2 regions of the Rossellomorea marisflavi genome follow, and region 2 is predicted to be linked to the other one. Evidence: riboswitches for the same ligand, from Rfam matches in the RefSeq annotation. Region 2 holds a riboswitch; the other holds the start of a gene.
What was found. A riboswitch is a leader RNA that binds a small molecule or an ion and turns the genes downstream of it on or off. The one in region 2 is predicted to bind S-adenosylmethionine.

Region 1: another riboswitch for S-adenosylmethionine. It lies ahead of K6T23_RS17350 (methionine ABC transporter ATP-binding protein); the one in region 2 lies ahead of K6T23_RS01455 (Na+/H+ antiporter NhaC family protein).

The regions. Positions count from the first base shown of each region.
Region 1 covers NZ_CP081870.1:3,313,276-3,317,700, reverse strand. Annotated here, with positions in the region: gene K6T23_RS17360 (toprim domain-containing protein) at 1-319, shown strand, start outside; gene K6T23_RS17355 (thioredoxin family protein) at 322-633, shown strand; SAM riboswitch class I at 1,327-1,433, shown strand; gene K6T23_RS17350 (methionine ABC transporter ATP-binding protein) at 1,584-2,591, shown strand; gene K6T23_RS17345 (methionine ABC transporter permease) at 2,588-3,256, shown strand; gene K6T23_RS17340 (MetQ/NlpA family ABC transporter substrate-binding protein) at 3,272-4,099, shown strand; gene K6T23_RS17335 (carboxymuconolactone decarboxylase family protein) at 4,174-4,425, shown strand, end outside.
Region 2 covers NZ_CP081870.1:266,198-270,622, reverse strand. Annotated here, with positions in the region: gene cls (cardiolipin synthase) at 1-37, shown strand, start outside; gene K6T23_RS01470 (YpbS family protein) at 103-357, shown strand; gene K6T23_RS01465 (DUF2187 family protein) at 475-747, opposite strand; gene K6T23_RS01460 (hypothetical protein) at 875-1,477, opposite strand; SAM riboswitch class I at 1,696-1,803, shown strand; gene K6T23_RS01455 (Na+/H+ antiporter NhaC family protein) at 1,890-3,206, shown strand; gene K6T23_RS01450 ((S)-benzoin forming benzil reductase) at 3,269-4,024, opposite strand; gene K6T23_RS01445 (divergent polysaccharide deacetylase family protein) at 4,071-4,425, opposite strand, start outside.

The DNA.
Region 1 (4,425 bases), 1.3 Mb from region 2:
ATCCGATAAACGAAAGGTCAAAGATATCATCAGTGAGCCCGTGGAAATCATTTGTACCAATGGTACGATCAGTCTGACTAAAATGGACGAACTGATTGATTCATTAATCGACAGGGACGTATACATCCTTGTGGATGCCGACGAAGCCGGTGAAAAACTCCGCAAGCAATTCAAGCGGGAGTTCCCGGAAGCAGGCCACCTGTATATCGACAGGATGTACAAGGAAGTGGCTGCTGCCCCGGAATATCACCTCGCTTCCGTTTTGATCGGAGCCAATATTGATGTCCACCAACAATATCTTGGAAAAAGGATGAATTAGATTTGAAAGAGTTGAACAGCCATGAAGCGCTGCAAACGATTCGAAAGAATGAAAGACTGCTTGCCCTCTATTTGTATACACCCATGTGTGGGACCTGTCAGGTTGCAGGGAGGATGATCGAGATCGTAGAAAATCTGCCCCAACCGTTTGTTTTTGCAAAGGCAAATCTTAATTACATGGCGGATTTCGCAACTGAGTATGCAATCGAGAGCGTTCCTTGCCTCCTCCTGTTCAAAGATGGAGTCGAGGTCGACCGGATCTATGCGTTCCAGTCTGTACCGTTTCTGTATGAAGCATTGAAAAAGGTAGCGTGAAGGGGCCAAAAAGGCCTTTTTTTATGCTCGAATAGCACAAGAAATAGATAGATTTTCACGAAAACCACTACGACTTTTCTACACACCGGGACATATTTCTCGGGAAATGAAACGAACCCGCCAATATATTGTCTATTGGGCCCTTCCTTCGACAGTCCGTCCACAATCTGTCGAGAAAGTACGGGAGGATAAACAATCCAGTAGTGGAATTAGTTAAGTATCCGAGATACTGGAGGGGTTGCATGAGAGAGTATTTAGAGAAAATAGTAGATCAATGCGAGACCAGGTATCACTTACAATTATTATTTCCAGACACACCGTTCGTCCTACACTTCCAAAGTGGCTCAAGCGGGTACAGTCTGTCTATATCAAATAAGGGATGTTCCGTACTTCCCAATCCCCATCCTGAGCCCCACCTGAGGATAACGGCTGGACATGAACGGCAGTTGCTTTCTTTATTTGCAGGGAATGAGCGATTGACTTCCCTTGTTGATAAAAAGGATGTCCTAGTCCGTGGGGGCTACCGGCATTTGTTGTTTGCTGAATCCGTGCTTTGGTTGACCCGTTTTCACATCGTTGAACCAGTGAGCGTATAATGTGCAAAAATGAATTGACACCATGTTTATTCGGTGATAGTATCACTTTAGTAACAAATTTCTGAGTATTTAGTATGAATAATTAAATAACGTTTATCTCTTATTAAGAGTGGTGGAGGGAAGTGCCCGATGAAACCCGGCAACCGTCAATGAAAATTGACACGGTGCCAATTCACTCGAAGCGAAGGCTTCGACAGATGAGAGAAAGTCTACTATTGAAATAGTATGCCTTTCTGCTTATCGCAGAAAGGCATTTTTATTTTCCAAATGACGTTCGATGATTTAACAGCAAACGTCATTTGGATATAATTCCTAGTAAACCGGTGGTTTTACTGATGGTGAGGTGGATGCAACATGATTACGATTTCTGATGTAAAAAAAATCTTTCAAACGAAAAACGGAACGGTTTCAGCCGTCGATGGGGTGGATATGACCATCAACGATGGAGAAATCTTCGGTGTGATCGGATACAGTGGAGCCGGAAAGAGCACGTTGATCCGGATGTTAAACGGGCTTGAGGTCCCTACTGATGGAGCCGTCGATGTGAACGGGCAGCTGATTTCAGAGGCAAAAGGGAGGGCCCTCAGGGAAGCAAGGCAGTCCATGGGGATGATCTTCCAGCACTTTAACCTCCTTTGGTCGAGGACGGTCCTGGAAAACATCCAGTTCCCCCTTGAAATTGCAGGTGTATCGAAAAAAGAGAGGATCAAAAAAGCAAATGAACTCCTTAACCTGGTCGGGCTTGAAGGCCGAGGCGATTCATATCCTTCGCAATTGAGTGGAGGTCAAAAGCAGCGGGTCGGCATTGCAAGGGCATTGGCGAATGATCCGAAAGTGCTGCTATGCGATGAGGCGACTTCCGCCCTTGATCCACAGACCACAGACAGCATCCTCGACCTCTTAGTGGATATCAATGATCGTCTTGGATTAACGATTGTGTTGATCACCCACGAGATGCATGTCATCCGCAAGATTTGTCACAGGGTAGCGGTCATGGATTCAGGTAAAGTCGTCGAAGAAGGGGACGTACTTGACGTGTTCCGGAACCCTAGGGAAGAAGTGACGAAGCGTTTTGTAAAAGAAGTTTCTCAGCAACAGGAATCGGATGATGTCTTGGAACATTGTCAGGATGGGAAGGTGCTGAAGCTTACTTTTGTAGGAGAAAGCACAGATCAGCCTCTCATCACAGCGCTGATCCGCCGGTTCGATATTGAAGTGAATATCCTTCAAGGGCAGATATCCCAAACACAAAAAGGGGCCTTCGGAACGTTGTTCATCCAGCTGACCGGAGATCCATTGATTGTGGATCAGGCCGTCGCTTTTGCTGAAAATCAAGTGAAGGTGGAGGTGATGGAGAGATGATTGAAAAAGTCTTTCCGAATGTCGATTGGGAGAAAATGTGGGAGGCAACACTTGAAACCTTATACATGACGGGGATGTCGGTCATTTTGACCTTTTTCCTCGGTCTTGCCCTTGGAATCCTCTTGTTCCTTACATCGAAGGGGAACATTTGGGAGAACAAGGCGGCTTATACGATTACCAATGCGGCAGTCAATATATTCAGGTCCATCCCTTTTATCATTCTGATTGTGTTACTGATTCCCTTTACGAAGGTATTGATCGGGACGATCCGGGGGGCCAACGCGGCCTTGCCAGCCCTGATCATCGGTGCAGCCCCGTTTTATGCCCGGATGGTGGAAATCGCCCTCCGCGAAGTCAATAAAGGGGTCATCGAAGCAGCGAAAGCCATGGGGTCCAAGACGAGTACCATCATCATGAAGGTCCTTCTCCCAGAATCCATGCCGGCTCTCATCTCGGGAATCACCGTGACGGCCATCGCATTGGTCGGTTATACCGCAATGGCAGGCGTCATCGGGGCTGGTGGTCTCGGGAATCTGGCATTCCTGGATGGATTCCAGCGCAGCAGAACCGATGTCACCTTGGCAGCGACAATCATGATCCTGGTTCTTGTATTCATCATTCAGCTTGTCGGTGATTATTTCACCAATAAAATAGATAAACGATAAAAGGAGAGAATTCAGATGAAAAAATGGTTAGTGGGAACGATTGCAGCAGCGAGTATCATAGGATTGGCAGCATGCGGAACCGGCGGGAGCAACGGTAGCTCAGGCGACTCAAAGGAACTTGTGGTCGGAGCATCCAATGTTCCTCACGCTGAAATCCTTGAGGAAGCAAAACCGATCCTTGAAAAAGAAGGGATCGATCTCAAGATCGAAACGTATCAGGATTATGTCCTGCCAAATAAGGATCTCGAGAGCGGAGATCTTGATGCGAACTACTTCCAACACATCCCTTATCTAGAAGGGCAAAAGAAGGAACATGGTTATGACTTCGTCAGTGCCGGAGGAATTCACATCGAACCGATGGCGGTATATTCCAAGAAGCACCAATCCCTTAAAGATATCCCGGAAGGCGGAACCATTCTATTCAGTAACTCCGTGGCAGAGCACGGAAGGATCCTGACTTTGCTTGAAGCAAACGGTCTGATCAAATTGAAGGATGGTATTGATAAAACCCAGGCGACATTGGATGATATCGCTGAAAACCCTAAAAAATTGAAATTCGACTACGAATACGAGCCGGCCCTTCTTACTCAGCTTTACAATAATGAAGAAGGCGATGCAGTCGTCATCAACTCCAACTATGCCATCGATAGCGGACTGGATCCGGTCAAGGATTCCATTGCCATTGAAGACAAGGAATCACCGTATGTGAACATCATCGCGGTCAAAAAAGGTGATGAAGACAAAAAAGAAATCAAGGAGCTTGTGAAGGTGCTTCAGTCTGATGAAATTCAGGACTTCATCAATAAAGAGTGGAAAGGTTCCGTGGTGCCGGTCAAAGAATAAATACCAAACATAATCTTTTTGCAATAAGCTCATACTATTTTCGATCACTCGAATTAGAATGGAGCTGAAAGTGAATGCAGGTAGAGCCTAGAAATACGACGGAAGCGGCCCTGCTCGATTATAAGACGGGGCTTGGGATCTTCACTGAAAAAATGCCGGAGCTGGCACAGCAATACAATGCCTTCACGGAGCATTGTTTCCGTGAAGGGGTATTATCAAAGAAAGAGAAGCAGCTGATCGCCCTTGGCATCAGTTTGTATTCTCAAGATGAGTACTGCATCATCTACCACACAAAGGGTTGTCTCGATCAAGGATGTACGGAAGAG
Region 2 (4,425 bases):
GGAGTCCATATCCCGGCTCCTCTCCCCGATCCTGTAACCATTGCCACCGCTGCGAAAAACAAGCATAATGAGACATATACCAATCGAAAGAGGGATGAGGGCATGAGCGTACACAAGGACATCACAAAGCATTCAAGCAAGCAGCACAGCCTCGTGAAGGAGTTCATGAAGCTTGATGAATCGAGGGAACAGGCCATCGAAGAAGCCCTTACATTATGCGAAGCCGGAAAGCCATTCACCACCGACCGCATCAATCATGTCACCCAGGAGATCAATGCCCTTGCAAGGCAGGGCGTCGTACCCCAGCGCAAGACCGTGACGGAAGAAATGGTGAGGGAGTACGCAAACCGGAGATGACCCGAGGCGAAGGTGAAGCATGCACAGCTCTGCATGCTTCACCTTATCACTTGAACAACTCAAAGAAAATCCCCCGGACGCTCATTTTAGCGCCGGGGGATTTTTCTTATATACTATTTACGCCTTCAACGCACTGTTCCAGCCATCGTAGACGAAGACCGGATTCGTGCCGTTTTCGGCCCGCTCGATGATGGCATAGTTCTTATGGGCAACCACGGTTTGATCATCGGGAAGGTCCAGCTTCTCCGCTGACTCCTTATCCATGCGCACGATGACCGTATTCTCCCTTAGGGTCGTCACGACACCTTGCAGGACGTGCTTTTTCCTTTTGAATTCTATAATGTCGCCAAGGTTGGCATATTCTTTTGAGTAGACGAAGGTATTATCCATAATAGACTCCCCTTTTACATGAAAGTTGTTAACGCTCGAATCCTATATGTGATATATATCTTTCTTGTACCACCAGTCAAAAGATTTAAAACCTATTATTCTAATAAAATAATCTTTATTCTGAAAATTATTCAGATTTACGGTCCACCAAGGTGATTTTATAGATATAAGCCTTGTCGGATTTTTTGAAGCCACCGACAGGTTTCCCATCTTCCAATCCAATACCTACGGAATCCCCGTTGTTTTTAGAAGTAGCCATTCCGTAAATATACACAGGCTTATCTTTCTTGAGCTCCACTTTTTCTGTTAACAAGGAGGATGCACTACTTCCACTTTCTTCAGGTATGGGGTCTTCCTCCATAGTGATAAAGGTGCTTTCGCTCCCATTAAAAATCTGCAGATCCTTTTCAGAGCTTTCCATGCCGAAGGAGTTCAGGGAGTGTTTATACTTTTTCGCTTCTTCGTCGTATTGGAACGGCTCATCGCTTACGAGCTTCCCTTTTTCATACACTTCTATGGTCCTTTCAAGATCCATATCCTTTGCCAGGGTTCCATCCAGGGTAAAGAAGAACATGGAACCTCTCCCTGTAGCGGCAACCACCTTTTCTTCCTTATCACTCAGGTCATACGGTTCCAACGTCAACTGGGATGAACCATTTCCCTTCCCTTGAGAACACCCCACCAGTAGCAGACACATACTCAATGCCAGCAGCCAATATCGCTTCTTCATACGGTCATCTCTCCTGTTTGTCGAGGGTTGCGAACCCCCTTATTTTTCCATTGTCTGATTATATCATCTGGTTTATTCCAGTTACAATCCTAACTGTGTTCTTCTTGAAAATATGTATGCGTTTGCTTGATACGGATGAAAATTTTCCCGTTTGACATTTAGGATGAAACCCATTAAAGTATGAAAGTATCTTAAACATAACTGCATAACGTAAAATCTTCTTATCCAGAGAGACGGAGGGACTGGCCCTATGATGTCTCGGCAGCGGACTCGTCCAAACGAGTGCTGTGCCACATCCAGCAAGCCACCGGCTTGAAAGATAAGAAGGGTGTTTCGTTTTCATGAAACCTCTTCTTATTTGAAGAGGTTTTTTATTTTATGCGCAACATATCATCTAAAAGGAGTGCACAACATGAATCAGGAAAAAGGCAATCTACTGGCATTATTACCATTACTCATATTCGTTGCCCTGTTCCTTGGGGCAGGTATCATTTCAGGGGACTTCTATTCCTTCCCCGTACTCGTGGCGATCATCATCGCTGCTGTCGTGGCATTGGCCATGAACCGGAAGGACAGCCTCAATGTGAAGGTTGAACGCTTCGCCAAAGGAGCGGGTAACCTCGATATCATGATCATGGTCTTGATCTTCTTATCGGCTGGCGCTTTCTCAGGTGTGGCTGAAAAAATGGGTGCCGTTGATTCAACGGTCAACTTCGCCCTATCCGTCATTCCGGAAAATCTCTTGATTGTCGGGCTGTTTGTGATCGCCGCCTTCATCTCACTGGCCATGGGGACGTCCATGGGGACGATTGCGGCCCTTGCCCCTATCGGTGTCGGAATCAGCTCAGGAACGGATATTTCCCTTCCGCTAGCCATGGCGACCGTTGTCGGTGGATCCATGTTCGGTGACAATCTTTCCTTTATTTCGGATACGACCATCGCGGCCGTCCGTACGCAGAAAACGGAGATGAAAGATAAGTTCAAAGTCAATTTCTTCATCGTCCTGCCTGCTGCCATCATCACCATCATTGCCCTGTTCTTCGTGACGCTTGGCAACCAGTCGTCCGTCGACGCCGGAAGTTATTCCATCGTGAAGATCCTTCCGTATCTTGCCGTCATCATCGGTGCCCTCTCGGGATTGAACGTATTTGCCGTCTTATTCGGCGGCATCCTGCTTTCAGGAATCATCGGATTCATCGACGGAAGCTTCACACCGACAAGCTATTTCGGCAGCATTGCCGATGGTATGCTCGGAATGGGCGAGATCGCCTTCCTATCGATCCTGATCGGAGGAGTGGTGGAACTGATCCGTCACAATGGCGGGATCCAGGCGCTTCTCTATCTTGTAACGAGGAAGGTCGGTTCATCCAAAGGCGCGCAATACTCCACTGCGGGACTCGTGGCATCCACGAACCTGTGCACCGCCAATAATACCATCTCCATCATCATTGCCGGGCCTCTTGCCAAATCAATCAGTGATGAATACGGTGTGGACAACCGGAAGACAGCGAGTATCCTCGATATCTTCTCATGTGCCGTACAAGGTTTGATTCCATACGGTGCCCAGATGCTTCTTGTAGCTGAAACAGCCGGCATTTCGCCGCTGAGCATCCTTCCGTATGCGTTCTACCCGATCTTGACGGCGATTTGTGGCCTGGTGGCGATCAAATTCGCCCTGCCTCGTTTCACCCGCAGGAAAGCTCGTTCTACAGAGCCGGTACAATCATAATTCAATGGGAAAAGCCCCGGGATGCTGGTATCGACCAGAGCCCGGGGCTTTTTTGTGTCCAATTATACAAGATCATTGATGTGATAAAGGTTACCGCTTTCCACTTCTGTTTCCGTGATCAAATTCACCAGTGCATCCGCAACCGTCTTAGCGCTGCGAAGGGTCCCCTCTTCCTTGTAGCGTTTGAACTTCTCTACTTCTACAAAAGCTTCCTGTGAGGAGGAACGGATTTCTCCCTGCATATCTGTATCCATGACACCCGGGCTGAAGGAAATAACCTTATGATCCCGTCCTGAAGTCGATAGCTCCAGGCTCACGGTTTCCGTCAGCATATTGAGTCCTGCCTTGGTGGAGCAGTACGTACTCCACCCATACACAGGCCTGCTTCCTGCACCTGAACTGACATTGACGATCAGCATCTGTCCAGATTTGCCCTCAGACGCGGAGATCATCTCATTGAGGACGATCATGGGAGCAAGGAGATTCACGTGAACACTTGCTTCCAAGCTCCCGGCATCCACTTGTCCGGACGGATTGATGGGGGTGACCAAGCCGGCATTCTGAATCACATAAATCGTGTCGGCTCCGCTTGAAAACACGCTTGCTCCCACTTCCCTGAATACCTGTTCCGTGTCGGTAGCAGATGTCAGATCGCACGGATGAAAGGAATAGGTCACCCCTGCATCCGTGGCCATGGCCTTCAGGTTTTCATTATCTCGACGGGATATGTTGATGAGCCCGACCCCTTTTTCCACCAGGCCAGAAGCGATTGCTTCGCCCAGTCCCCTTGTTGCTCCGGTCACAATAGCCATTTTCATGTAATCGACTCTCCTTCCGATTATTCATCACCTATCAGCATACAACTCATGGCATGCTTTCATCAATCAAGTGATACTCCGGAATAAGGTCGGATAACGGCACAATATTGGCTTCTTTTTCGTAGACAGGAATGAAGTCCTTCAGCATCGATGCAATCATCGTACCCGTTACACCGACGTGACCGATGGCCACCATGCTGTCATCTTTTTCAAGTTTAGCGGCAAGTTTTGTCGCTTGCTGCCCGATGTGCTCCTTCGTGTAGACATCATCGAAAAAGAGACCGTTCTCGAGATAAGGCACCTTCAGTTCTTCAGCAAGCTTCGGGATGACACTTTTCCCCGTTGTTTTGCTGTCGAGATAAAACATGCCGTGCTTTTTGCATACTTCAAGGACGATCCTC